DNA from 3 places in the Lactococcus cremoris subsp. cremoris KW2 genome. Region 3 is predicted to be linked to each of the others. Evidence: predicted binding sites of a transcription regulator. Region 3 holds the regulator's gene; each other region holds the start of a gene.
The links. Region 3 encodes Rex, which represses fermentation and respiration genes when NADH is low (regulators of the CRP and FNR family bind a similar motif). Its sites were predicted from a motif close to TTGTGAANTANTTCACAA; they were not measured.

Region 1: a site for Rex is predicted at 5,408-5,425, ahead of KW2_RS04325 (2,3-butanediol dehydrogenase). Genes of this name have one in related genera too.
Region 2: a site for Rex is predicted at 6,465-6,482, ahead of KW2_RS09785 (class II fructose-bisphosphate aldolase). Genes of this name have one in related genera too.

Annotation. Positions count from the first base shown of each region.
Region 1 covers NC_022369.1:884,430-894,348, reverse strand. Annotated here, with positions in the region: gene KW2_RS04340 (malolactic enzyme) at 1-985, opposite strand, end outside; gene abc-f (ribosomal protection-like ABC-F family protein) at 1,399-2,949, opposite strand; gene KW2_RS12095 (hypothetical protein) at 3,060-3,221, opposite strand; gene KW2_RS04330 ((S)-acetoin forming diacetyl reductase) at 3,494-4,255, opposite strand; gene KW2_RS12335 (hypothetical protein) at 4,290-4,415, opposite strand; gene KW2_RS04325 (2,3-butanediol dehydrogenase) at 4,423-5,349, opposite strand; gene KW2_RS04320 (FtsW/RodA/SpoVE family cell cycle protein) at 5,576-6,820, opposite strand; gene KW2_RS04315 (TVP38/TMEM64 family protein) at 7,032-7,637, opposite strand; gene KW2_RS04310 (CvfD/Ygs/GSP13 family RNA-binding post-transcriptional regulator) at 7,647-8,063, opposite strand; gene KW2_RS04305 (peptidylprolyl isomerase) at 8,065-8,655, opposite strand; gene KW2_RS04300 (Cof-type HAD-IIB family hydrolase) at 8,755-9,561, opposite strand; gene KW2_RS04295 (LuxR C-terminal-related transcriptional regulator) at 9,632-9,919, opposite strand, start outside.
Region 2 covers NC_022369.1:2,045,942-2,055,860, forward strand. Annotated here, with positions in the region: gene KW2_RS09755 (SAM-dependent methyltransferase) at 1-228, opposite strand, end outside; gene KW2_RS09760 (biotin--[acetyl-CoA-carboxylase] ligase) at 385-1,137, shown strand; gene KW2_RS09765 (PspC domain-containing protein) at 1,265-1,729, opposite strand; gene KW2_RS09770 (PspC domain-containing protein) at 1,757-1,960, opposite strand; gene KW2_RS09775 (DUF4097 family beta strand repeat-containing protein) at 2,065-3,177, opposite strand; gene KW2_RS09780 (amidase domain-containing protein) at 3,387-5,165, opposite strand; gene KW2_RS09785 (class II fructose-bisphosphate aldolase) at 5,523-6,419, opposite strand; tRNA gene KW2_RS09790 (tRNA-Leu) at 6,580-6,665, opposite strand; tRNA gene KW2_RS09795 (tRNA-Gly) at 6,700-6,771, opposite strand; tRNA gene KW2_RS09800 (tRNA-Thr) at 6,797-6,869, opposite strand; tRNA gene KW2_RS09805 (tRNA-Leu) at 6,883-6,964, opposite strand; tRNA gene KW2_RS09810 (tRNA-Lys) at 6,974-7,046, opposite strand; tRNA gene KW2_RS09815 (tRNA-Asp) at 7,064-7,136, opposite strand; tRNA gene KW2_RS09820 (tRNA-Val) at 7,166-7,238, opposite strand; rRNA gene rrf (5S ribosomal RNA) at 7,241-7,356, opposite strand; rRNA gene KW2_RS09830 (23S ribosomal RNA) at 7,440-9,919, opposite strand, start outside.
Region 3 covers NC_022369.1:1,025,752-1,035,670, forward strand. Annotated here, with positions in the region: gene KW2_RS04965 (ATP-binding protein) at 1-130, shown strand, start outside; gene KW2_RS04970 (phosphatase PAP2 family protein) at 140-796, shown strand; gene glmS (glutamine--fructose-6-phosphate transaminase (isomerizing)) at 978-2,795, shown strand; gene radC (RadC family protein) at 2,914-3,597, shown strand; gene KW2_RS04985 (redox-sensing transcriptional repressor Rex) at 3,783-4,433, opposite strand; gene KW2_RS04990 (Spx/MgsR family RNA polymerase-binding regulatory protein) at 4,656-5,048, shown strand; gene KW2_RS04995 (ABC-F family ATP-binding cassette domain-containing protein) at 5,221-7,128, shown strand; gene KW2_RS12105 (hypothetical protein) at 7,291-7,431, opposite strand; gene pyrE (orotate phosphoribosyltransferase) at 7,621-8,250, shown strand; gene KW2_RS05005 (dihydroorotase) at 8,402-9,673, shown strand.

The DNA of each region.
Region 1 (9,919 bases), 140 kb from region 3:
GTAGACCTTGTTGATCAATCATGAAGAAATGTTTGTAAGCTTCTTCTTCAGAAAGACCTTCACTAACCATTTCCGCATGAACACGACCAGCAATACCTGCACCAGCTGAACCACCACCATAGCAAAGGTATACTTGGTCAGTTAATTTTTCACCTGTAATGTCAAGTGATCCAAAAATACCACCTAAAACAACAATACCAGTTCCTTGAATGTCATCATTAAATGTAGGGATTTTTGTTTTGTAGTTATTTAAAATTGTGGCAGCATTTGAACGACCGAAATCTTCCCAGTGAAGGTACAATTTAGGGAAAATTGATTCTGCAGTTTCTACAAATTGATCAACGAAACTGTAGTATTGGTCACCATAAATACGTTCTTGGTGATTTCCAAGATACAAATGATCTTCCAAAAGTTCTTTTCTATTTGTTCCTGCATCAATAACAACTGGAAGTACAGACGCTGGATCAATACCTGCTGCAGCTGTATAAATCATTAATTTACCAACTGAGATATCAACACCTTGAGTTCCCCAGTCTCCGATACCAAGAATTCCTTCCGCATCAGTTACAACAATAAGGCGAATATCTCTATCACCTGCTGCATTTTTCAATGTTTCAGTAATGTTTTCAGGGTGGTTAATATCAAGATAAGCAGCATATTGCGGATCTACAAATAAATGACTGTAGTTTTCAATTGTATCAGCAATTGTTGGATCATAAACAACTGGATTAAATTCTACAATATGTTTATTAAATAAGTAGTAAAACAAAGTACGGTTTGTATTGAAAATTTCCATCAAAAAATGACGTTTTTCTAAATCAGATGGTTTTGTCAAATATTGTTCGTAAGTTTGTTCAGCTTGTTCCTCAATTGTTTGAACAGTTGGTGGAAGAAGACCAATCAACCCCAATTCTTGACGTTCTTTCATAGTAAAAGCTGTTCCTTTATTTAAAAAAGGATTGTTTAAAATTTCATGTGCACGCATCGTACAACCTCCATAAAAATTATAATTAATGTTATTACTTTATTACTATAAACTTCTTTTATCGTTATAGTCAAATACCCAAGTGTTGATAAATTTCATTTATAACAAACCAATAATGTAACTGACTACATAAAAAGTTCTATGAAAAAATATTTGATTCCTAGTCAAAGTTTTTAGTAATACTCAGCTTATAATCGTTAAACTATGATTTTCCCTAACCGCTTTATCATCAGGTTTTATGGGCATCAAACGGAAGTTAACTAACAATTTCTGTCAAGCAAATGTTTGTCTATCTGAAGTACCTATTTTTTAAATTAAAGAAAAATCATCCTATTTTATGAATTACCATTTCCTATTATATGATAGTATTCTAAAAAAGTAGAGTAAAATCACTCTACTTTTGTTTTTTAAAATTAGGTATCTTTTAGATTAATAATTTGATTACAAACTTTTTCAACAAAGGCTTGGTCATGTTCAACTAAAAGCATTGTCGGCTGACTATTTTCCAGAAGTTGGACAATCTGTTCATGATTAAAAACATCAAGATAATTAAGAGGTTCATCCCAAAGATAAAGCTCTGCTTCTTGCGACAAACTGCGAGCTAATTCAACTTTTTTCTGTTGTCCTTGACTCATTGTTTCTATTTTTTGCGTAAACTGCTTACGCTCCATGCCTAGCTTTCTGAGGTTGGAAAGAAATAATTCATAATCCAATTGATTTTCGGTAGCAAAATCTTTTAGATAGCCACAATTATCATAAATCTGACGAACAAATGATATTTTTATTCCTTGCGGAAGTTGAACAAATCCGTTGTACTCTCCAGAAAAATTTCCAGATAAATATTTGATAATACTTGATTTCCCTTGACCGTTTGGTCCGACAATTGCTGCAATTTCTCCTACTTTCAAGGAAAAATCAATTGGTTGAAATAGTATTTTTTTATCAAACGCCAAGGAAAACTTTTCAAACTGTATCAGCCTTCTATGGTGTGAGGGTTGAAAATTCATGACTAGGGGGTCAGTTTTTTCGATATTTTTGAGTAATTTCTCTTTATTCTCAACTTCCTGCCCCATTCGTTTTTCAATTGCTTTTGCTCGTTGATTTTGTTTCTTGGCAACTTTTTTATCCACAAAAGTTGCACCAGCAACATTTTCACGTTGATTGGACCAATCTCGTTTTTCCAACGAAGTCCTTTTCAACCTTGAAATATCTTTACGTAATCTTTCATCTTCAGCAAGTTCAAAATCATCACGCAGTTTTTTTTCTTGCTCATAAGTTGAATAATTTCCTTGATAGAGAATAACTTGTTGACGTTCAATCGCCAAAGTATGGTCACAAACCTCATCAAGAAAATTTCGGTCGTGTGAAACAACAATGAATCCTGATTTTTTCTTGAGATACTGAGCAACGACTTTTCGACTAGCCATATCCAAATGATTGGTTGGCTCATCAATCAAAGGAAAATTCGTTTCGTCCAAAAATAAGATTGCCAATAGACATTTTGTTTGCTCCCCACCAGATAAACTTTCAAAAGGGCGCCATAATACCTCTAAATCAACTTTTAAAAGAGATAATTCACGTTCTAATTCCCATTGTTCAAATTCGGCCAATTCATTTAAGAGATAAAAGGTCAATTGTGACTTTCTGTCAGTAATATTTACTGACAGACTTTCTACAAAATCCCCCTTAAGTGTCTCTTGATTCCTTGATTCAGATGATATTTTTTCATCATTTAAATCTTCTTCTGTCAGTAGTTGTGGAAAGTAAACAAAATTTTTATCAGTAATAATCGAGCTATCAGTAATTATTTTCCCCTCTAATAGCTTTAAAAGTGTTGATTTCCCGCGGCCATTTCGTCCAACTAATCCTAATTTCCAGCGGTCATCAATATTTATTTGGGCATGGTCAAAAATTAGGTTTTCTCCATAACCAAAAGTTAAATCTTTAAATTCAATATTTGACATTTAATTCTCCTCTCATCTGTGAGAATTAAGAAATTGAATTTGAGGAGAAATGTCTCAGTAAGACAGATATTTATTTGTATTGCTGAGAATTTCTCTTATTTCTCTGAATCTCAAATTCCCGCTTTTCGTGGAGCATTAATTTTTGCTCCATGCTGATTTTGCTTGGTTGCTTTTACGGCTGTCAGTCCATTTGTATTTTTTTCAGCAAATTGCGGTTTATTTTTCTTAATTTGTTCTAGTCTAGCTTGCATTTCTTTTTGTTTTTGATTCATTTTTTCTCCTTTTATATAAAAAGCTCTTCTCACAACTTAGGTGAAAAGAGCTTTAAAAGACACAAATTCTGGCAAAACGCCCAAATTTGAAGCATAATAAAAGCCTATTTTCTCTAAGTTGTGAACGCAACAAAAACACTCGATTTGACGAATATTTTTTAAAGTTCCAAACTTAGATTTTCAATAGACCTTACCTCATTCATTTATTTAAAATAATTATAGCATAAAATAAAAAGAACTGTCAAGATAAAAACTTGACAGTTCTTTTTTGATTAATGAAATTGCATTCCACCATCAACAATAATTGTTTGACCCGTAATATAATTAGAATCAGGACCAGCAAGGAAAGAAACCACATTGGCCACGTCCTCAGGCTCTGACAAACGTTTCATCGCAATATCTTTGGCAAAAGTCTGCATGCCCCATTCGTCATCTTTACCTGCATTTTTACCCACTTGATGTGCAATATCAAACATCATTGGTGTTTTAACAATCCCTGGTGCATAGGCATTAACTGTAATTCCTTCTTCTGCTAGATCGCGAGCGGCAATTTGTGTCATTCCACGAACAGCGAATTTTGAAGAAGAATAAAGCATTAGGTTAGGATTCCCAACGACACCTGCTTGCGAAGTTGCATTAATAATCTTACCACCATGACCTAGTTTACGGAAAAGTGCTGTGGCTGCCTGTGTTCCCCACAAAACTCCACCAACATTAATATTATAAACTTGATGAAATTGTTCAGGAGTAATTGTTTCAATCGGAGTGGTTGGGGCGATTCCTGCATTATTTACTACTACATTCAAATCACCAAATTTTTCAACAACAGCTTCTAAAGCGGCAACTACTTGGTCACGGTCAGAAACATCTGCTTTAAGAGCAAATGATTCGCCACCAAGTTCCTTAGCTGCTTGTTGAGCTGTTTCTTCATTGTAATCAATGATTGCGACTTTAAACCCATCATTATATAAACGTTTTGCGATAGCAAAGCCAATTCCTTGACCTGCCCCAGTAACTGCTGCAACTTTAGACATCTTTATTTCTCCTTTAAATGAGTGAAATTTATATTTATAGACCTTTTTCAGTTGGTGAAACTAAAATCTTAACTGCTGTTTCATTGTGATGAATCAAAGTATCAAAACCTTTATCAATCAGGTCATCTAAGCCAATTTTACCTGTAATAAATTGATTCAATTTAATCTTACCAGTTGCAAGTTTTAGGATGAGTATTATTATAAGCAATAGTCCCTAAAAGATTAGCTTCTTTAATGACTAATTTTGCCATGTCAACACTAGCTGGTTTACCCCAAATTGCAACGATAACAACTGTTCCACCCATGCGAATAGAATCTAAACAAGCATCAAATCCTGGTTGAACAGAAGTACATTCAAAAGCGGCATCGACTCCTTTTTCATTAATTTCATGAACTTTTGCTTGAATATCATCTTCAATTGGATTAAAGAAATAATCAGCAACTTCTGCTTCTTGAGCTTTTTTACGACGCAAACCACTAGGCTCACTAATAATTACTGTATGCCCTTGAGCTTTGGCAACTGCAGCTGTCAAAAGTCCGATTGGACCAGCTCCAACAACGAGTACCGTACTCTTTTCACTCAAATTAGCACGTTCAACAGCATGATATCCCACAGAAAGTGGTTCAATTAGTGCTGCTTCATCTAATGGTAAATCGTCAGGAATTTTATGTACCCAACGTTCATCAACTGAAATTTTTTCAGCCAGACCGCCGCCATTTCCGCCCAAACCAATAAAGTTTGATCCTTCTGAGAGATTGTAATGTCCAGTTTCACTTGTATCAGTACCTTCGGGAACGATATAAGGTTCAACAACGACATGGTCACCTACTTTGAGCCCACTTACCCCTTGACCTACAAAGTTTACAATACCAGACATTTCATGTCCGAGAGTAACTGGTGGAACTTCACCTGTAATAGGATTTGGATGTTCTGCTGATGGACAAAAAATTGGTCCATCTAAAAATTCGTGCAGATCTGTACCACAGATTCCACACCAAGCCACATCTATACCTACTTGACCAGCTTTTACTACTGGTTCATTAATTTCTTCAACGCGAATATCTCCGCGATCATAAAAACGTGCTGCGCGCATAAAAACGCCTCCTCTGAATAGGATGGTTGTCGTTTCAGGCAATCAATAGTATTTAATTTTGAGATTTCTCTCACAAATTTATTTTATCATTTATTTTAAAAATTTACAAAAAATTAAAGCGTTTTCCACCTTGCTATATAAGACTTATAGACAGATTTAAGGTAATAAAAAAACTACTAACATTTCTGCTAGTAATCTTCATTTTTTATAAGAAGCTAAGAATTTTTTAAGTTCTATTTCTACGACGATTTTTACGACTATCTCCCTTGACTGGAATCTGTCTTTGTTCTCTGACGAATTCTGGGAGCTGATTATATTTCATCGATAGGACAAGTCCTAATCCAATGATATTGGACATCAAAGCCGAACCCCCTTGGGAAATAAATGGTAGAGGGATACCCGTTAATGGAACAACCCCAATAGCAGCTCCAATATTTTCAAAGACGTGGAAAAGAATCATCATGATAATACCGGTTGAAATATAAGTATAGAACTGATTATTTGAGTTAAAAGTCACTCGAATCATTCGATAAATCAACATGAAGTAAAGAAAAATCAAGAATGCTGAACCAACAAATCCGAAATCCTCAGCAATAACTGTAAAAATCATATCTGATTCACGGACAGGAACATTAACATTGGCAACGCCAATTCCTTTACCCCAAAGTCCTCCCACTCCGACAGAAATCAAAGAACGTGCTTGTTGAAGACTGAAGGTTTGCGAATACTCAAAGGGATGTAACCAAGCAATAAAACGATTGACTTGATATTTTGCAAAACTTGTACTTTCAAGAAACTTCTGTCCTTCTGGAGAAGCAACTAAAGCCACAATCCCACCTGCGACTGCTGCTACAAAAAGAAAAGCTGGCGCCAGTATTTTCCAAGAAACTCCAGATACTAAGACAATCCCAGCAAAGATTGCCGCAAATACCAAGAAAGTCCCAAAGTCCTTTTGAAATACTGACAAGATTGCGACAGGAATTGTTTCAAGAATCAAAAGTCCAATTAAGCGAAAATCGTCTTTGAGGACTCTCTTTTTCAAATTGTTTTGGAAAGTTACTACAATTCGGGCTGAAAATAGAATGTAGGAAAGCTTCATAAACTCTGAGGGCTGAAATAAATTCCGTCCACCAAAAGCAAGCCAGTTTTTTGCACCTGTTGAGGCATAAGTCGCTCTATCATAGAAGAATATCGGCAAAATCATCAAAATCAGACCTAAAAGATAGAAAAATGGGGTTAAATTCCATAAAAATCTTGAATCCATGTGCATGACTATTAAGGCAACGAAGAGCCCAACGATTACCCAGGTTCCTTGTTGAACTACCAGAGTTGTGGCTTGTGCCGGATGATCGTGACTTACTGCCACATAAAGTGCGTAAAGACCAATTAAAATTAACATAAAGGCTGGTAATATAAGCCCATAATCAATTCTTGAATCAAATGTAAATCTATTTACTTTCTTTTTGTTCAAAACTAGCTCCAGTCAGTTTAATATTGTTTTAGCCTTATAAAATTTATTTCAAAAAATCATAAATCCCTTTTAATCTGCTAAAACAACTTTATTATTGAGGTGACTTCTCTTTTAAAATCATAAATCCATTCTATTATACAATTTTTTCGAATGATTTGGGCGTTCTTTATCAAAATTTCGACAAAAAAACGCTGAAAACACTTTCAGCATTTTATAAAAAGTGCCCAAGAACATCTCCTCCAAAAATAAGAAGATATGAATAGAGAAGAATTGGTAATGGTTTACATAATAAGATACTCCAAGTGAAGAATTTCCAACTCATTTTTGTTTGACTAGCAATCAAAACTAGAGCGTCGTCTGGGGCAATCGGTGATAAAATAAGGAGCGCAAATACGATATTAAAGCGCTTTTGTCCTTTATCTAACCAAGCCATGTATTTATTATATGTTTTTTCTTTGACGAAAGTCTTAGCTAGCGAGGAGCCATATTTTTTCCCAAAGTGGAAAAGCAAAAACGAACCCGCAACAATTCCAAAGTAATTATAAATAAATCCCCAAACGGGCCCAAAAATCATGACACCGGCGGCCATTGTGATTCCGCCAGGTATGATTGGGACGATTACTTGTAAAACTTGCATACAAAGGAAAATCAGCGGCCCCAAAAAACGGTGGGCGACAATCAATTGTTGCAAGACGGCTTGATTTTGAAAAGCACCCAGTCGCCACAGATAAACTCCGCCGACAATTGTAGCCACAAAACCTAAGATGGTAATTACATTAAAAACTCGTTTGACATATCTTAATACGTTATCATTCAAAGAAAATCCTCACTTTGGACATTTTTTTGCTTTAAGATAGGCCTCATTTTCTTCAATCCAACTAGGTAGAGAGTGAGCAAGGGTTTTAAAGCCAATCTTGTCTCGTGAATCAGTAAAATGTTTTTTTCGGTAGATATGATGAACTTGTGGATTTTTTTCAAGACTTCGGATTGACAAGCTAATTTTGCCATTGTATTCATCAATATCGATGATTTGGGCCATTATTTTTTGCCCAATTTTAGCAATATCATGGATGCTCTTGACATATCCGGATTGAATTTCAGAAATATGAATCAAACCTTTTTGTTCAATTTTCTCATTGGTTTCTGGATTTTGCAGGAAAAACTTTACAAATGCACCATAATCCTGCATTCCAATGATTTCAACTTCAACAATATCTCCGATTTTAGGACTTTTTTTATCCATTTTATGGCTCGATAATCTCAACTGATTCAATGACAACATCGTCAACTGGTTTATCTTGTGCACCCACACGTACAGCTGCGATTTTATCAAGGACTTTGTAGCTTTCTTCATCAACTAATTGACCAAAAACAGTATGTCGACCGTCAAGATGCGGAGTTCCACCATCAGTATATGTTTCTGCTACTTCTTCAGGCCAACCCCCTTGAATAAGAGAGTCCTTTGGATAAGGCAAGTTTTTATTTTGAACGATGAAAAATTGACTACCGTTCGTATTAGGACCGGCATTTGCCATTGACAAAGCCCCACGAAGGTTAAAGAGATCCATTGAGAACTCATCCTCAAATTTTTCACCGTAAATTGAAGAACCACCCATCCCAGTTCCTGTTGGATCTCCTCCTTGAATCATAAAATCTTTGATGATTCGGTGGAAAATCACACCATCATAATAGCCTTCTTTACTGAGTTCAATAAAGTTTTTTACTGTTTTAGGAGCAAGACTATCAAATAATTTGACAGTCATTTTTCCATGATTGGTATTAATAATTGCTGTGGTACCTTTGTAGTTTTCAAGATCAAGTTGTGGGTAAGTCATAATTTTTTAGTCGGCATTTCTATTTAAAAAATGCCTTCCTTTCTTCATAGTTTAAGTTACTGACGAATCTGTCAGTTTTATTTTTTCCTGACAGATTTGTCAATCAATAATTTTTAAGGCTTGTAGGGCTTTTAAGATTCCATCATTTTCGACCGAATCCGTAATATAATCAGCTTTTTCCAAAATTTCTGGATGAGAAACTTTCATCGCAACTGACAAGCCAGCAAAATCAAAAAGTTCACGGTCATTGAGTCCATCGCCAAAATTCAACATATTTTCAGATTTCAACCCAAGTTCTTGCAAGACTTGTTGACAGCCAATTGCTTTTGAGCCTTCAAGCGGTACAATATCTGAACTATTTGGATGCCAACGTACAAGCCGAATTTTGTCAGCCAAGTTTTCTGGTAACTTCAACTGATCATCATGATCCGAAATTGTCAACATTTGATAAATTTCTTCTGTTTGATAATAATCAGGATTTTCTTTCAGTTCAGCATAAACTGGACCAATTGCCTCACTTGCGATTTTATCCCATTTTGAAACGCGTAAGCTGTCAGCTGCCACAAATGAATACTCACTTTGTTCGGTTCTCAACCAAGCAATGATTTCCTCTACTAAATCCTTGGAAAAAGTGTTTTTATATAAAACTTTTTGATTGCGCGCATTTTCAACATAAGCGCCATTAATGGCCACGTAATAATCAGGTTTCAAGGCACGAACTTCTGGAACAACACCAAAAAGATTTCTTCCCGTTGCAATTCCGGTCATGATTCCTTTTTCATGAAGTTTTTTAAACACTTCATTGATTGATTCAGGCATAAATCCTGAATCTTTAACCCTTAAAGTATCATCAATATCAAAAAAGATAATTTTAATCTTTTGGGCTTTTTCTAATATTTTTTCCATTTATTTTTCACTCTAAATTTATTTGCACATTCTCAATTATATCATATTTCCAACTTGTTTTTCCTCAAGTTTATACTAAATGATGTTGAATGGCATAAATAGTAGCCTGAGTGCGGTCCGAAACTTCAAGTTTATTGAATATATTTGAAACATGTGTTTTTACTGTTTTTAAACTGATAAAAAGTTCGTCAGCAATTTCTTGATTGGAAAGTCCTGTAGCAAGAACTTTTAGTACTTCTAATTCTCTTTTAGATAAGTCATCATAGAGTTCATGCTTGCGATGCTTTTGTTGGGCAATTTTTTCTTTGACCGCGTCAGACAAAACGTCTTTGCCATTAGCAACTTTTCTGATTGCCAT
Region 2 (9,919 bases), 1.0 Mb from region 3:
TTGGATACTCCCTTCAATCTCAATTTCTTCATTCATATAAGCCTCAGCTAATACCAAGGTTGGCATTGATGATAAATCGCTAAATGAGAATTTTTTATTGAAAGTGATGTGAACCTGAGTTTCTCCTTCACCATACTTTTCTGTTTTTCCATCCCAATAAGTCACTGCAATGGGGATATCGAAAGCAACTGCAAGTGCTTTGTTCAAGACTGTTTTTTCAAATACCAAGTTATTTTTCCCTTTCCTAACTTTGTTCTAATAAAACTATACTCCGTAGACAATTGAAAGTCAAATACTTACTATCGTTAGACTTTTCTGAAAACTTTCATCAGCTCTAAAATCGTAAAAAAGAATAAGAGAATAGTTTTTTGATATAATAAAAAAATGAATGACAAACTCGAAAAATCTATCATTTTACAAAAAAATCCTTGGCTATCTGATGTTAAGATTGTTGCTGAATCTGAATCAACTCAAAAAGATGCCAAATTAGATGGCCAAGAAAATTGTCTCTATCTAACAGAAAAACAAAATCAAACTTATGGTCGATTTGGCCGTCAGTATTTTGCTGCGGACTCCGGTGGAATTTATATGAGTTTGTCTCTTATGCCATCAGTTGCACCAGAAAAATTGCCAGAATTTACTTTACTTACTGGTGCCGCGGTTGTATCCGCCATTGAAAAACTTACTGACAAAAAACCACAAATCAAATGGGTTAATGATCTTTATTTAAATAATAAAAAGTTTGTCGGTATCCTTGCCGAAACTTCTCTAAATCCAGCTAAGGGAACTCAGGTTGTAATTGGAGTCGGAATTAATTTTTCTATTTCTCAATTTCCACCTGAAATCGAGAATAAAGCAACTTCTCTATTTTACAATGAAAAGCCAAACATCAATCGTTCAGAATTAATTGCCGAAATCTGGTCAGAGTTTCATCGCCTATCCACTGGAACTTTTTTTGATATCTATAAATCACACTCTTTTATTCTTGGAAAAGAAGTTGAGTTTGTTCAATCTGGTCAGAACTTTTCAGGAATCGCTACAGATTTGACTTCCAACGGTGAGCTCATTGTTAAGCTAGCTAATGGTCAACAAAAAATACTTTCCAGCGGTGAAATATCACTAAAAAAATGGACTTAATCAAGTCCATTTTTCCAGTTATTATTATTATATTATATAGGAGGCCAGTTTTAGGTCATGGTGGACCAGTTATGAATGACTGACAGAACAACTTATGATGAACTTGCAGTTCTGTCAGTTAAATTTATTAAAAATCTGACCAGTCATCTTCTTTTTCTTTTTCAACTGGTTGAGCTTCTTTAGTCTTACGACCTTTGGGTTCTTCCCACGGATTTCCCCATTGGTTTGAATCTTGTTGATTTTGGCGCCCTTTATCTTCATAACGGCGTGCCCAATTATTCATTTTATCTGAATAACGTTCTGACCAACGATCCATTTTTTCATCAAAATGTTGCGCTTTGCGGTTCCATTTTTCTTGATAATCATTTTCTGAATCATCATAGTAATTTCGTGGTCTAGCACTTGGAATAATCCAACTTGCTACGAAATACAAGGGAATCAAGCCACCCCAGCTACCAAAAGCTAGGACGACAAACAATATCCGAAGAATCGTCACAACATCACGACCTAGACCAAAATATTCTGCAATCCCTGCAATGACACCGCTCACTCGACGATTTGTCACCGATTTTGTTAATTGTCTTTGAGACATAATTTATCCTTTCTTTTAATAATTGAGTTATCCCTGTGACGGTGTCATTAATAGACTCGCAATCACATAAACAATGAGTAATGTTCCCCAACTTCCGAAAGTACCAAGCACAATCAGAACCCGAATTACATTAATTACTGTACGGCTCAAGCCAAAGTATTCCCCAAGTCCCCCGACGGTTCCTGCTATGACTCGATTGCTACTTGATCTTTTCAGAGGTTTCTTAGCCATTTCTCACCTTTCTTCTCAAAATTTACTGACAGCCATCTTATTTTACTAACAAACTCTGACAGACTTGTCATAAGCTGTTAGCGGCTTCATCTAGTAGATTTTAATTAATTTTCTTCTTTGTCAGTCATTTCGGTATCTTTAAGCCAAATTGTTCCTGATTTTGTTTCGAATTCGAAGGTTAATGATTCTGCTCCTTGACGGACAACAGCTGCACCATTACGTCCTGCTTCAAATGGACTATCAAGATTTAAACGTGTTTTGTACCCGCCAAAGACTGTCCGAACATGTCCAACTAAGCCTAAGCTTTCAGGCACTGAAACTTTAATGTCCCCATTTACATTTTTAACGTTTAATTTGTGAGCCGTTCCTGTTTTTTCGGTCAGCAATATATTTCCGTTAACGAGAGAGATATCACCAGATTCGAAAGCCGTTGTAATTCTAATATTACCATTAACAGCAGTTAATTCCAAATCTGAATTTGTTCCATCAAGAACCTTGATTTCCCCATTTTTATTATTAATTTTTAATTCATCACTATTTACTTCGACAACTTCAGCTGTCCCATTAATGAGATTAATGTTTAATTTTTGAGTTGAAATTTTTTCAACTTTAAGTTCTGCATGAGGTGCATTGATTTCGATATTTTCGTAATCTTTAATTGGTAAATAGAGTTCAATATCTGCAGAAATTCGACCATTTGCTTCAATTTCAAGCACATCATCTTCAACTTCAAGTTTAGTTTTTTCAGCGATATAAGCTTCTACATTTCCATCTTCAACTGCCCCGTAAACTTTGTATTCTACTTTTACATGAGCATTCTCACCTGGCAAGATACTTACCTTACCACTTTTAAGATTGAGATCAATTTTTTTGAAATCTTCTTCAATATCTTTTTCTACGATATGAGAAGTTGATTTAACTTTTGGAAAGCCTTTTGAAAAATCAATATTATCATCAACTGATTTAGCTACCCCTTGAAAAATTTCTTTTCCTCTAGCAAACAAACTTTCTGCAACATTTTTCATTGCATCAGGAAAATCTACATCGTGATTAACATATCCTTCTTTGTCTGTATATGAGAATTCTTTTGAATCTGTTTTTTCATCCGAAGTTTCTGAATCAACTGAACCATTTTTTTCAAGTAGCTCTAAAGCTTCATCTTCCGTGATAATTCCACGACGCATCAAATCCATTATTCTATCTTTTTTATTAGCCATTTTTTTAGATCCTTTCTCTGCTCATTCAAGCATTCAATATCTTAAAAACTTTTTTTATTGAGATTGTCTTTATCTCGTACACTTATTATCTCAAACTTTTGCCAAATAAAAATCAGCCTTTGGGCTGATTTTTAATCTCTTCTTTTTATAATTAGATAAAGTATTCCTAATTTTAAATTTTTGATGTTTTTTTATTCTATCATTACTAATTATTTAGGTTGGATATAAGTTGCTAACGCGGCAACACCAGCGGAAATATGGCGTTCACTGACAATATTATTTCCTTTTACATTCATTTCAGAAACTAAAATAGAATTATCTGGATAAACTTTCTCAACAAAAGCTACATGTCCATATTCTGGACTAGAACCAGCTACACCTGGTGGGAAACTGACAGCATAACCCTCAGTAGGAACAGTTGTCGTAAAGTAACCTTGAGCTTGAGCATTGATACCCCATTCTCCACCATTACCCATATGAGTCCCAATTTGTCCACCAAGCTGAATAATTCGATTATAAACATATTGAGTACAGTTACCAAAAGCATAACTATCTGCTCCAGGATATTCCACCCCATTATAATCTGGATAAGTTGATGAATCTAATTTTGAAGCGACAAGTGGACTTTCTGGAATATTACTATCTAAAACTTGAGTCGTACTGTCGACATTATCATAAAAATTCAAGTTATATTCTTCAATAATTTCAATCAATTTTTGAGCATATTCAGGGTCTGTAGCAAAGATACCTTGTAAAGCTTGAGCTGCTTCTTGATAAGTTTTCGCATGAGATTTCCAAGCACCAGCATAAATTTCTGAATTCCAAGTTGTCCCCTTAATCATTAAGTTAATATAATCATCTAAAGCTTGGTCATAGTTGCTATAAACTCTAAAACTTTGCTCAATATAATAAGGATTATTCCCAGAAAATTCTTCTGTTTTAAATGAAATTGATTTTCCTAAATAAGCTCCCGTAATATTGAAAATATTAAAATATTGTTGGGTCATATTACTTTGCCCAGAACCAGATTCCAAAATCGCTTGCGCCAAAATAATTGAAGCATATAAATTATTTTTACCTGCTAAAATTCGTACTCGATCGGCGATACTCTTAATAAAAGCTTCTGTGCTAGAAGAATCAATTTTTTCAATTGGTTTAGCAGCTTCGATTTTTTTCAATACAGGCCCACTATATACAGAGGCTGCTGAATCTGATGAAGAATTAGGAATTTGCGCTGCAGTTGACGTTTGATTATAAGAGCTATTTTGATAATAATTAGAAGGTGCCGTTGTAGATGGTGTTGCTGATGGTGCCGTCGTAGATGGTGCTACTGGAGGCGCTTGTGTAGTTGTAGAAGGTTTAGTAGCCGAATTATTATTTGATGATGAATTAGATGTACTTGGTTTTGATGATGAATTAGACGTACTTGGTTTTGATGATGAATTAGATGTACTTGGTTTTGATGATGAATCAGATGTACTTGGTTTTGATGATGAATCAGACGTACTTGGTTTTGATGATGAATCAGATGTACTTGGTTTTGATGATGAATTGGACGTACTTGGTTTTGATGATGAATTGGACGTACTTGGTTTTGATGATGAATCAGATGTACTTGGTTTTGATGATGAATCAGATGTCTCAGTTTTTTGTAATGAATCAGAACCATCACTAGTACCTGAAATATTTGATTGAGTACCTACACTAATCGTCTTAGAAGGCGCACTTTCAGAATCTACTGTTAAAGTGACTTTACTTTCTGATACAGTATTTGCATTCTCAGTCGTTGATGAAACACCTTCAGTAGACGTTTTTACACTTTCCTGATTATCATTATCTACTTTTGAGTTATCTACTCCACCATTTGTATTTGAAGAAGAAAGGTCATCAGCCTTACCAACCATACCAAATGTTGCCATACCTAAAAGCAGAGCAGTCCCTGCAATAAATTTTTGCTTTTTCACTCGCTTCACTTGCGTATTTACCAATGTATTTTATCCTCCATAGCTTACAATAGTATAATTTCAACATCATTTCTTCAAGACGTTTACATTTACACAATTGTAACACTTTTAATCATTCAAGTCAACTTAACAACTTTTAATTATCACTTGTATATTATATGATACATATCTACTAAAAATCACCTTCCTTTGAGTAAGTAGTATAATATAGAAAAGACTTGGAACACCTATATCACATTTTAAAACTTAATTAATTGAGCAACTAAACCATTAGTTCTCATTTCATATTCTATTCTTATTCTACCGTAATATGCACTCTTAAATCAAAAAAAAGAAACTGCTTCATAGCAATTTCTTTTTTATATTAGTTTCACAAGCAAATTAAGCTTTGTTTGCTGAACCGAATACATCGATACGTTCTTCAACTGACGCAGTAATTGCATCGAAACCAGGTTTCAAGAATTTACGTGGGTCAAAGAGTTTTTTCTTCATGTATTCTGCTTCATTAGCGTCAAATTCATTAACGAATTTACGAGTAGCAGCTGCGAAAGCAAGTTGGCATTCAGTGTTAACGTTAACTTTAGCTACACCGTTAGCGATAGCTTCTCTGATTTGGTCATCAGGGATACCAGAACCACCGTGAAGTACGATTGGCACATTGTGTCCCATAGCTTCAACAAGTGCTTTGTTCAATTTTTCAAGGTGATCAATGTGAAGACCTTTCCAGTTTTCTGGGTAAGGACCGTGGATGTTACCGATACCTGCTGCAAGGAAGTCAACACCAAGTTTAGCCATTGCAACTGCATCATCGATAGGAGCAAGTTCACCTTCACCAACGATACCGTCTTCTTCACCACCAATTGAACCAACTTCACACTCAACTGAAATGCCTTTAGCGTGAGCTTTAGCGATAACTTCTTCAGCAAGTTTAAGGTTTTCTTCGATTGGAAGATGTGAGCCGTCAAACATCAATGATGAGTAACCAACTTCAATACATTCCAATGCATCATCAAAATGACCGTGGTCAAGGTGAATTGCAACTGGAACTGTGATTCCCATTGATTCTACAAGAGTTTCAATGAGGAGTTTACACATTTTGTAACCACCCATGTATTTAGCCGCACCCATAGAAGTTTGGATCAATACTGGAGTCTTTTTAGCTTCTGCTGCGCGCAAGATAGCTTGAGTCCATTCAAGGTTGTTTGTGTTGAAACCACCGATAGCGTATCCGTTATCACGAGCGGCTTGTACGAATTTTTCTGCTGAAACGATTGCCATTTCAAAATTCCTCCGAATATTTTTTTACCTACCTAGTATAGCATTTTGTGAAGTTTTTTTCTAGTCCAAGCTCACAAAAATCCAAAGTAACCGCTTTATTAAGCCATTCTTAAATAAAAATAAAAAAAGATTAATAGCTAAAACTATTAATCTTATCATATCCCGAGGACCGGTTTCGAACCGGTACGAAGGTTACCCCTCGCAGGATTTTAAGTCCTGTGCGTCTGCCAGTTCCGCCACCCCGGGTATTATACAAAAACTCCCGTAGGGAGATTTATCAAGCGAACGACGAGATTCGAACTCGCGACCCCAACCATGGCAAGGTTGTGTTCTACCCCTGAACTACGTTCGCACTTAAACTTTGTGTCTTACGACAATGCCGACTACATGATTCGAACACGCGACCCTCTGATTACAAATCAGATGCTCTACCAACTGAGCTAAGTCGGCTAATAACCTAGTATGCGGATGAAGGGACTTGAACCCCCACGCCGTTAAGCGCTAGATCCTAAATCTAGTGCGTCTGCCAATTCCGCCACATCCGCTAGGAATTATGACCCGTGCTGGGCTCGAACCAGCGACCCTTTGATTAAAAGTCAAATGCTCTACCAACTGAGCTAACGAGTCATTAGTATTACTACTAACGGTTCTGACGGGAATCGAACCCGCGATCTTCGCCGTGACAGGGCGACGTGATAACCGCTACACTACAGAACCTTTATTCAATTAATGGCTGAAACAACCAATGGGAGTTAACGGGATCGAACCGCTGACCCTCTGCTTGTAAGGCAGATGCTCTCCCAGCTGAGCTAAACTCCCAAACTTGGCCACTCGCATATCTCCCAGGGGGCAACCCCCAAGTACTTCCGCCGTAGATGGACTTAACTTCTGTGTTCGACATGGGAACAGGTGTATCTCCATCGCAATGATGACCAAATCATTAAATGTTACTTTGAACATTCAAAACTAAATAACAATTCTTCTAACTTCTAAACCATAAGCATTTTATATTTGACTCTTTTGGTAAAGTCCTCGAGCGATTAGTACTGGTCCGCTCCAAGTCTCGCAACTCTTCCACTTCCAGCCTATCTACCAGATCATCTCTCTGGGCTCTTAATTCTTACGAATGGGTAATCTCATCTTGAGGTGGGCTTCGCACTTAGATGCTTTCAGCGCTTATCCCTTCCCTACATAGCTATCCAGCCGTGCTCCTGGCGGAACAACTGGTACACCAGCGGTAAGTCCATCCCGGTCCTCTCGTACTAAGGACAGATCCTCTCAAATTACCTACGCCCGCGACGGATAGGGACCGAACTGTCTCACGACGTTCTGAACCCAGCTCGCGTGCCGCTTTAATGGGCGAACAGCCCAACCCTTGGGACCGACTACAGCCCCAGGATGCGACGAGCCGACATCGAGGTGCCAAACCTCCCCGTCGATGTGAACTCTTGGGGGAGATAAGCCTGTTATCCCCAGGGTAGCTTTTATCCGTTGAGCGATGGCCCTTCCATGCGGTACCACCGGATCACTAAGTCCTAGTTTCCTACCTGCTCGAGTTGTAGCTCTCGCAGTCAAGCTGGCTTTTACCTTTACACTCTACGATTGATTTCCAACCAATCTGAGCCAACCTTTGAGCGCCTCCGTTACTCTTTAGGAGGCGACCGCCCCAGTCAAACTGTCCGTCAGACACTGTCTCCCTGGCCGATTATGCCAGCGGGTTAGAGTAACCATAAGTCAAGGGTAGTATCCCAACAACGCCTCAATAGAAACTAGCGTCCCTATTTCAATGGCTCCTACCTATCCTGTACATGACTTACAGGTACTCAATATCAAACTACAGTAAAGCTCCATGGGGTCTTTCCGTCCTGTCGCGGGTAACCTGCATCTTCACAGGTACTAAAATTTCACCGAGTCTCTCGTTGAGACAGTGCCCAAATCATTACGCCTTTCGTGCGGGTCGGAACTTACCCGACAAGGAATTTCGCTACCTTAGGACCGTTATAGTTACGGCCGCCGTTTACTGGGGCTTCAATTCATACCTTCGACTTACGTCTAAGCACTCCTCTTAACCTTCCAGCACCGGGCAGGCGTCACCCCCTATACATCACCTTGCGGTTTAGCAGAGAGCTGTGTTTTTGATAAACAGTTGCTTGGGCCTATTCACTGCGGCTGGCTTTTACACCAGCACCCCTTCTCCCGAAGTTACGGGGCTATTTTGCCGAGTTCCTTAACGAGAGTTCTCTCGATCACCTGAGGCTACTCGCCTCGACTACCTGTGTCGGTTTGCGGTACGGGTAGATATGACTTTACGCTAGAAGCTTTTCTTGGCAGTGTGACATCAGAGAGTTCGCAACCGTAGTTGCTTCCCCATCACAGCTCAATGTTAGAGAGAAATGCATTTGACACATCTCACACCTCACTGCTTAGACCAGAATCCATTAACTGGCATCTCTTAGCCTACTGCGTCCCTCCATCACGATCATATCTAGTACTGGAATATCAACCAGTTGTCCATCGACTACGCCTTTCGGCCTCGCCTTAGGTCCCGACTAACCCAGGGCGGACGAGCCTTCCCCTGGAAACCTTAGTCTTACGGTGGATAAGATTCTCACTTATCTTGCGCTACTCATACCGGCATTCTCACTTCTTAACGCTCCAGCACTCCTCACGGTATACCTTCATCGCGGTTAAGAACGCTCTCCTACCATTGATAAAATATCAATCCAAAGCTTCGGTAATATGTTTAGCCCCGGTACATTTTCGGCGCAGGGTCACTCGACTAGTGAGCTATTACGCACTCTTTGAATGATAGCTGCTTCTGAGCTAACATCCTAGTTGTCTGTGCAACCCCACATCCTTTTCCACTTAACATATATTTTGGGACCTTAGCTGTTGGTCTGGGCTGTTTCCCTTTCGACTACGGATCTTAGCACTCGCAGTCTGACTGCCGAACATGTGTATTAGCATTCGGAGTTTATCTGAGATTGGTAATCCTAGACGGACCCCTCACCCAAACAGTGCTCTACCTCCAATACACTTACATTTCGACGCTAGCCCTAAAGCTATTTCGGAGAGAACCAGCTATCTCCCAGTTCGTTTGGAATTTCTCCGCTATCCACAAGTCATCCAAACACTTTTCAACGTGTCCTGGTTCGGGCCTCCAGTGCGTCTTACCACACCTTCACCCTGCTCATGGATAGGTCACTAGGTTTCGGGTCTACATCATGATACTAAGTCGCCCTATTCAGACTCGGTTTCCCTACGGCTCCGTCTCTTCAACTTAACCTCGCATCATAACGTAACTCGCCGGTTCATTCTACAAAAGGCACGCTCTCACCCATTAACGGGCTCGAACTTCTTGTAGGCACACGGTTTCAGGTGCTATTTCACTCCCCTCTCGGGGTTCTTTTCACCTTTCCCTCACGGTACTGGTTCACTATCGGTCACTAAGGAGTATTTAGGGTTGGGAGATGGTCCTCCCGGATTCAAACTGGATTTCG
Region 3 (9,919 bases):
TCCTGGCACAGGTCTTGGGCTTGCGATTGCTAAACAATATGCGCAATTAAACCATGCTGAAGTCTTTGTCACAAACAATACTCCGAAAGGATCAATTTTTCATCTCCTCATGGAGTCTATAGAAAACTAAACTTATATTATGAATAAAAAAAATTACTATATTTTGGGTACTTTGACGACCCTCGCCTTTTTAATTTTAACTGTACTTGTGAAAATATATTATACACACGCTCCTCTCCCGTTTGATTCTCCGATTCAAAACTGGGCTTTTCACTTACAAAGTTCTTCGGGACTCACATTCTTTTTTTCTCACATGACAAATATTTTTGGGGATAAGGGTGGTATAATTGTAGCCGTCTTACTTGCTTTGGTTCTCTATTTGATATTTAAAGAAAAGAAAGCAACGATTTGGTTTGCTACAATGGTCATATCAAGTTTGCTTATCAACACAGCGATTAAGATGATTATTGGGCGTGACCGTCCAGAAATTCATCGTCTAGCTGCTTTTGCGAATGAAGCTGGAAAAAGTTTTCCGAGTGGTCACTCTATATTTGCAACAATTATTTTTGGAAGTATTTTCTTTATTTGTCTTAGAAAATTAAAAAATAAATCTTCTAAGATTGCCTTAGGAATTCTCTGCTTGATATTGATTGCAACAGTCATGTTTTCAAGAATTTTTGTAGGGGTCCATTATCCGAGTGATACAATTGGTGGTTTCCTAGAAGGAATGAGTCTATTGTTGTTCACTTATCCGACATTTATTAAATACCAAGAAGCAGCTAAAAAAGCCAATTAATTATTAATTGGCTTTTATTATTGTTGCAATTCAGATTATACCAATTTTCGTTTCTTAGATAAAATTAGATTATTTTTCCTTGACATGAACCGAAAAGTGTATTATAATGCTATTTATAAATAAAAAATTAGAAAATAATTAACTATACCAATTTAATTGGTGAGTTAAGTGGAGCTTTATTATGTGTGGGATTGTTGGTGTTGTAGGTAGCAAAAATGCAACTGATATTTTGATGCAAGGACTTGAAAAACTCGAATATCGTGGATACGATTCAGCAGGAATTTTTGTAAATGGTCAAAAAACGGCTGCAAAATTAGTTAAATCAGTGGGACGTATTGCAGATTTAAGAGCTAAGCTTGGGATTGATGTTTCGGGGACAAGTGGGATTGGACATACCCGTTGGGCAACTCATGGAAAACCAACAGAAGACAACGCTCATCCTCATACTTCAAGTTCTGGTCGTTTCGTTTTGGTTCATAATGGGGTCATTGAAAACTTTGTAGAACTTAAAAATGAATTTTTGATGAATGACAGCTTTAAAGGACAAACTGATACTGAAATTGCTGTTCACTTAATTGCTAAGTTTGTAGAAGAAGAAAATTTGACAACTCTTGAAGCGTTCAAAAAAGCTTTGAAATTAATTCAAGGATCATATGCTTTCGCGCTCATGGACAGAGAAGATGCAGATTTAATCTATGTAGCAAAAAATAAATCTCCACTCCTCATTGGACTTGGCGATGGTTATAATATGGTTTGTTCAGACGCAATGGCAATGATTCGTGAAACATCAGAATTTATGGAAATTCATGATAAAGAGCTAGTTGTTTTGACAAAAGATAAGGTTGAAGTGATGGACTATGAAGGTCAAATAATTTCACGCGATTCTTATACTGCTGAACTTGATTTGTCAGATATTGGAAAAGGAACTTATCCATTCTATATGCTTAAAGAGATTGATGAACAACCAGCTGTCATGCGTAAACTGATTGCGACTTATACCAATGGAGATGGCACGATGAAAGTTGATCAAGACATTATCAAAGGTATTCAAGAAGCAGACCGTATCTATATTATTGCTGCTGGTACCTCTTATCATGCTGGTTTTGGTGCGAAAATGATGCTTGAAGCACTTACGGATACTCCTGTTGAACTTGGTCTTGCATCAGAGTGGGGCTATGATATGCCATTATTGAGCAAAAAACCATTCTTTATCTTCCTTTCACAATCTGGGGAAACAGCAGATAGTCGCCAAGTTTTAGTAAAAGTAAATGAATTAGGACTTCCTAGCTTAACTGTTACAAATGTTCCGGGCTCTACCTTGTCTCGCGAAGCGACTTACACAATGTTAATTGGAGCTGGTCCTGAAATTGCGGTAGCTTCAACAAAAGCTTATACTGGTCAGATTGCAACTTTGGCTTTTCTTGCCAAGGCAGTTGGGGAAGCAGAGGGTCAAGCAAAAGCTAAAGACTTTGATTTGGTTAAAGAACTCTCTTTAGTGGCTCAATCTATTGAGTCTACTTTATCTGAAAAAGATGAGATTGCGGCTATTGTATCAGAACTATTACCAACAACGCGCAGCGCCTTTTATATTGGTCGTAAACAAGACTATTATGTTGCAATGGAAGCTTCGCTTAAATTAAAAGAAATTTCTTATATCCAATGTGAAGGATTTGCAGCTGGAGAATTAAAACATGGAACGATTTCATTGATTGAAAAAGGGACTCCAGTTCTTGCTTTGATTTCTAATAATGAAGAAGTAGCAGCCCATACTCGTGGTAATGTGATGGAAACTGTGGCGCGTGGTGCCTCAGCAATTACAATCGTTGAAGAAGGAGTGGCACGTGAAGATGATACAATTGTAATCAATCAAGTTCACCCTTATTTGTCAGCAATTTCAATGGTTATCCCAACACAATTGATTGCTTACTATGCCTCAATGCAACGTGGTCTTGACGTTGATAAACCCCGTAATTTGGCTAAAGCAGTAACAGTAGAATAAAAATTTACTGACAGAAAGGTCAGTAATAAAATATAAAAAAGTTCTGATTCTGTCAGAACTTTTTTATATTTTTTTAATTTGTCAGTGACAAACGATTTGTTTTTTCGTATAAGTAAGTATGTACGAATTAAAAGAGAAATCTTATCCAATGCAACCAAGAGAGCGTTTAGAACTTTTAGGTGAAGAGTATTTGTCTGATGTTGAGTTACTTGCAATATTATTGCGGACGGGTCGGAAAAAATACTCATCATTAAATTTAGCTTTAGAACTTTTGCAACATTTTGGGACATTGGATAATTTTCGCAAAGCATCTATTAGTGAACTCAAGGAGATTTCGGGTATTGGGCAAACAAAAGCTATTGAATTACGAGCAATGATTGAACTTGGAAAAAGAATACAAACGACAACCAGAAAACGTTATGGCCAAGTTTTAAGTTCAAAAGAATATGGCATGAGTCTTGCTTTTGAAATGCAAAATTTTGAGCAAGAACATCTTACTGCGACCTATTTAGATGGACAAAATCAGATTATTGAGAAGAAAACTATTTTTATCGGAGCAGTTAATCATGCAACTGCTAGTCCTCGAGAGATCCTTTACCATGCAATAAAAAATCTCTCGGTTGGTTTATTAGTCGCACATAATCACCCTTCGGGCAATTTACAACCCAGTCAAGCAGATAAAATTTTTACAAAAAAATTAAAAAATGCTTGTGATAATATAGGAATTAATTTTATTGATCATATTATTGTGGGAGCGGGGAATTATTATAGTTTTCGAGAGAGAGATAGCAACTTATTTTAGTTGATTAGTCTTAACTTCCAAAATATAATTAATGATTAACTCGATTGAAGATATGCTGGAATTAGTACTAAATAATAAACTAAAATTTGTGAAAAAATTAAAATGATGATGGCTTGAAAATAAAATACCTAAGCACACGAAGGCCTAGGTATCATTAATAGTTTTGATAAAATTTTGCTTGTCTTTTATTCTTCTTGAGCTCCCATGAAGAATAACAAGGTTTGCAATTCTTTAGTTAAATCAATAGATTGGACAACAACATCTGAAGGGACTTTCAAGCGAATAGGTGCAAAGTTAAGAAAGCCTTTGATTCCTGCTTTGACAAGAGTATCAACCACTTCCTGAGCGTTTTCCTTACGAACAGATAGAATGGCTGTTTTTATGTCTGATTTCTTAACATTCTTTTCTAAATCAGAAATATTATAAATTGGAATGCCATCATCTGTTTGAGTCCCAACTAGTGGATTTCCAGAAATATCGTAGGCCTGAGTAATTCTCATTTTATTTCTGTCTTGAAATTGATAATGAAGAAGCGCACGTCCAAGGTTTCCGACCCCAATCAATGCGATATGAGTTTCTTGATCTTGTCCAAGAAGTTCTCCAAAGAAATCACGAAGAACTTTTGTTTCATATCCGTAGCCTCGTCGTCCTAATTCCCCAAAGAGAGAAAAATCACGACGAATTGTGGCAGCATCTACCCCAATTTTTTCAGAAATAAGTTGTGAATTTGTGCGTGTCACATTCTCTTCGACTAGACTTTTGAAAAGTCGATAGTATTGTGGCAACCTTTTTGCAGTTGCTTTTGGTAAGCTTTTGCTTGGTTTATGGTCAGTCATTGTTATACCTCAAAAATGTAATTCATATTTATTAAAACTAATCATGATTAGTTTCTTTGTGATAATTTTATCAAAAATTTGTGAAATTATCAAACAAAAGGAATGAAGAAGAGGACTAAAATGAGTAAAAAATAAAAATTCTTAAAAAAAATTAATTTTACTCTTTTAATTGTGGCGCTTTCATGGTAGAATAGAATTATGAAAAATAGATAGGGAGAAAATATGATTAAAATTTATCTTAGTGGTTCATGCTCGTCTTGTAGAAAAGCTAAAAAATGGTTGAGAAAACGGCATATTGAATTTGAAGAAATTAATTTAACTAAAGACATCATGGAGAAAGATGATTTAATCAAGATTTTGTCCCTCACAGAAAATGGTTTGGAAGATGTCATTGCTACCCGAGGAAAAACTTACTCTGGTTTAAACCATAATTTTGATGAATTGGGCTTAGAGGAGGCTTATAGATTGATTCAAGAAAATCCTCGTCTTCTAAAACGTCCATTAATTTTTGATGAGCAAAGATTATTGATTGGTTTCAATGAGGACGGGATTAGAGCATTTATACCACCTGAAGTTCGTAGAGTAGAATTAAGAGAAAGATTAATCTTAATTTAATAATATTTTTAAAAAACTTATCAAATTTGATAGGTTTTTTTATGACACTATTTGAGAAAACTACAAAATATATCGTTTAAATGCTATAATAGAAGGACTGCTTTTTCTATGAAATATAAGAAAAAAATCAGGGATAAAAAGGTTTAAGATTTAACGAAGAGGATTAATAATAATGATTTTATTGCAAGGAAATGGAATCGCACGAACTTTTGGTGGCGATGTCTTATTTGAAAACATTAGTTTCAGCCTACAAGACCATTCAAGAATAGCTTTAGTTGGACGAAACGGTGCTGGTAAATCAACTTTGCTTAAAATTATTGCTGGGGTTGAAGAAGCAAGTCGTGGAACCATTTCAAAAACAAAAGACTTAAGCATGAATTATTTGGCTCAGGATACTGGCTTAAATTCGCAAAGGACAATTTTTGCCGAAATGTTGTCTGTTTTTGACCAGCTTCGTCAAATGGAAAAGCAATTGCGTCAAATGGAACTGCAAATGGGAGAACTTGGCGCTGATGAATTGACGCTTTTAATGAAGCGCTATGATTCATTGTCAGAAGAATTTCGCATGAAAAACGGCTTTACTTATGAGTCTGAAATTAAGTCAGTTTTAAATGGTTTTCGTTTTGATGAGTCAATGTGGGAACGTGAAATTTCAAGTTTATCAGGTGGACAAAAAACGCGTTTAGCCCTAGCGAAAATGCTTTTAGAAAAACCACAGCTGTTGATTTTGGACGAACCAACTAACCACTTGGATATTGAAACTTTAGCTTGGCTTGAAAATTATCTTAAAAATTATGATGGTAGTTTACTAATTGTCAGCCATGACCGTTACTTTTTGGATAAGGTAGTCAATGAAGTTTTAGAGTTATCAAGAGGCGAGTTGACTCGTTTTTCTGGTAATTACTCACGTTATGTCGAACAACGGGAGCAAAAACTTCTATTAGAACTTAAAAACTTTGAAAAGCAACAAAAAGAAATTGCAAAATTAGAAGACTATGTTGCCAAAAATCTAGTGCGTGCTTCAACGACCAAAATGGCACAATCGCGTCGTAAAAAATTAGAAAAAATGGATCGACTGGATGCGCCAACGAGCGATGACAAATCGGCTCATGTTACTTTCACCCCGGAAAAAACCTCAGGAAATGTTGTCCTGACCGTGTCAGAGGCTACGGTAGGCTATTCAGACAATCGTCTATCTGGACCAATCAATATTGATGAACGCAAAGGGGAATCTTTGGCTATTGTTGGGCCAAACGGTGTGGGTAAAACGACCTTAATCAAATCCATTGTCGGTCAAATCCCTTTTTTGGCTGGCCAAGCAAAATTGGGTGCCAATGTTACCTTGGGATATTATGATCAAGAACAAGGGCGCTTGACGACTTCAAATACCGTTTTGGACGAATTGTGGAATGAACATCGCTTGCTTAATGAAGTGGAAATTCGCAACATGTTAGGTGCCTTTCTTTTTAGCGGTGATGATGTCAAGAAAACAGTGGGAATGCTCTCTGGTGGGGAAAAAGCACGTCTTTTACTTGCAAAATTAGCAATGAATCATGATAATTTCTTAGTCTTAGATGAACCTACGAACCATTTGGATATTGACTCACGTGAAGTTTTAGAAAATGCTTTAATTGATTTTCCTGGAACAATCTTGTTTGTTTCCCATGACCGTTACTTTATTAATCGTGTAGCGACAAAAGTTTTAGAAATCGCTCCAGAGGGAAGTACAGAATTTTTGGGCGATTACGACTATTATGTTGAGAAAAAAGAAGAACAGTTAGCCCAAAGTGATGAATCAGACAATGGGGGACTTGTAGAAAGTCTTGCTCAACAAGATTTTACGGCTCAGAAAGAAGCCCAAAAAAATCGTCGAAAAGTGGAGCGAGAAATTACTTCTTGTGAGGAAAAACTAGCAGAGTTAGAAATAAAAATTGAAACACTTATGCTTCAAATGCAAGAAAATACTTCTGATTTTGTGAAATTAGGTGAATTACAAGCCGAAATTGACCTGCTTAATGATGAAAAAGACGAGACAGAGATGACTCTTTTAGAAGCAATGGAAGAATTAGAAAGTTTGTAAGCATAATAGAGTATTGAGGAAAAGAATAGTGTTTCTATTCTTTTTTTCTAGGCTAATAAATAAACATTGAAAAAACTAAGACTTGCAAATCTCTCTTAAGTTTGTTAAACTAATAAACAATGTAACTTTTAAACTAGTCCAGAGAGGCTAGCAAGGTTGAAATCAGGAAAAACTAATTTTATTTTTACTGACAGGATTTTCTGTCAGTAAAAATGAACTTGTTTTGATACTTTTTACACTTGCTAAGTCTCTTGGCAAGTGTTTTTTATTGCTGACAACTACCACGACTGTGACGTTTGTCATTCATGCTCGAATGGTATTCTGTCAGTTCAATACGACCAAAGGAAGTTATTGAATCGGTAGCTAAATGAACAATCAGCTTTGCTGATGGTTCTGTCAGTTCAATACGACCAAAGGAAGTTATTGAATCGGTAGCTAAATGAACAATCAGCTTTGCTGATGGTTCTGTCAGTAAACTATAAAGGAGAAATCATGTCAATATCAAAAGCCATTGCTGCAGATTTATTAGAAATTAAGGCGGTCAGTCTTTCACCAAGCCAACCTTTTACTTGGGCCTCAGGAATTAAATCACCAATTTATACTGATAATCGAGTGACATTAGCCTATCCAGAAGTTCGTAGTCAAATTGAAGGAGCTTTTGCGGAATTGATTAAAACGGAATTTCCAGAAGTTGAAGTGATTGCTGGAACTGCGACAGCCGGTATTCCCCATGGAGCAATTATTGCTGACTATCTCAAATTACCATTTGCTTATATCCGTAGTAAACCAAAAGACCACGGGGCTGGCAATCAAGTTGAAGGTCGTGTGGCTAAAGGGCAAAAAATGGTTGTAGTTGAAGATTTGATTTCCACTGGAGGTTCTGTCTTAGAAGCGGTCGCGGCCGCAGAACGTGAAGGCGCTGATGTCCTTGGTGTGGTTGCCATTTTCACTTATGAATTAGAAAAAGCGACTAGAAAATTTGCTGACGCCGATGTCAGATTGGCGACACTGACAAATTATTCTGAGTTGATTGAAATTGCTAAAGACACAGGATATGTCACCAAAGAAGAACTAGAGTTACTCAAAAAATTCAAAGAAAATCAAGAAACTTGGCAAGCATAATTTACTGATAGAAGTTAAAAAAACTTTGTCAGGGAAGTTGATTGTTTGCTGATAAATATTACTTAGGTACAAAGCTGTCAGTTTGATTTAACTCACAGAAATTATTGAATTGGCAAATAACAGGACTTGTCAGTAAAATTGAAAGGTGAAAATGACTTTATTAATCAAAAATGGTCGTCTGATTGACCCTAAATCAAATCGTGATGAAATTTTAGATATTTTAATTGAAGAGAATAAAATAGCTAAAATTGGCACAAACTTATCAGAAGAAAATGCTGAAATCATTGACGCAAGAGGTCTAGTGATTGCACCTGGATTAATTGACGTTCATGTTCATTTTCGTGAACCAGGACAGACCCATAAAGAAACGATTCATAGTGGCGCAAAATCAGCAGCGGCAGGTGGTTTTACAACGGTTGTCATGATGGCCAATACGAAACCTATTTTATCTACGCCAAAAGTACTGACAGAGACTTTAGCAATTGCCAAAAAAGAAGCAATTAAGATTAAAGCAGTTGCATCAATTACGCAAGATTTTGATGGGGAAAACTTGACAGATTTTGCTGAACTTATCAAAGCAGGGGCAATTGGTTTTTCTGACGATGGTATACCGTTGACAGACGCTGGAGTCTTGCGGGAAGCCTTACAGAAAGCCAAACTAACAGATAGTTTGCTTTCGATTCATGAAGAAGACCCAAATCTAATCGGGACACTTGGAGTTAATGATGGAGAAGTGGCTCATAAATGTGGCTTCACAGGAGCGCCGACTGTTTCAGAATACAGTATGATGGCGCGTGATACTATGATTGCTTATGAAACAGGCGCACGCTTGCACTTACAGCATCTGTCTGCAGGAGAATCTGTCGAAGTGGTTCGATTTGCTAAAAATTTGGGCGCGAAAATTACAGCAGAAGTGACACCACAACATTTTTCGATTACAGAACAGATGATTTTTGAGCAAGGGACAAATGCGAAACTCAATCCTCCATTGCGTAGAGATGCAGATATCAGTAAAATTATTGCGGGCTTAAAAGATGGGACAATTGATGTGATTGCGACTGACCATGCCCCTCATACTCATGAAGAAAAAAATGTCAGCATTGATAAAGCCCCATCAGGAATGATTGGCTTAGAAACTTCATTGCAACTTGGTTTGACGAATTTGGTTGCCAAAGGTCATTTGACTTTGCTCGAGTTACTGACAAAAATGACCCTCAATCCAGCTAAATTATATGATTTTGATGCAGGTTACCTTGCAGAAGCTGGTCCGGCTGACCTTGTGATATTTGATGCCGAAAATACCTATCAAGTTGGTGAAACTTTTGATTCCAAAGCGACCAACTCACCGTTTATCCATCAAAAAGTTCAAGGACAAGTTAAATATACAATTTGTGACGGAAATATAGTTTATCAAGCAAAATAAAAGCGCTAAGCGCTTTTTTTGTTATTTTAATGAAAAAAAGATGATTGAAGTTTTTAGAATTGAAATTTGGCTTTTAAGACATTTTGAGGTTGTAAGGCTTTCTTATTTTAACTAAAATTTCTCATTGTAAACTTTACACATTGCTTTTTAAAGCGGTAATGGTAAGGATAGAAAGAAATGTAGTTTTAAAATTAAAAATTCAGAAATAAATCGAATGTGTTATAATTGTATCAAAAAAATGATATA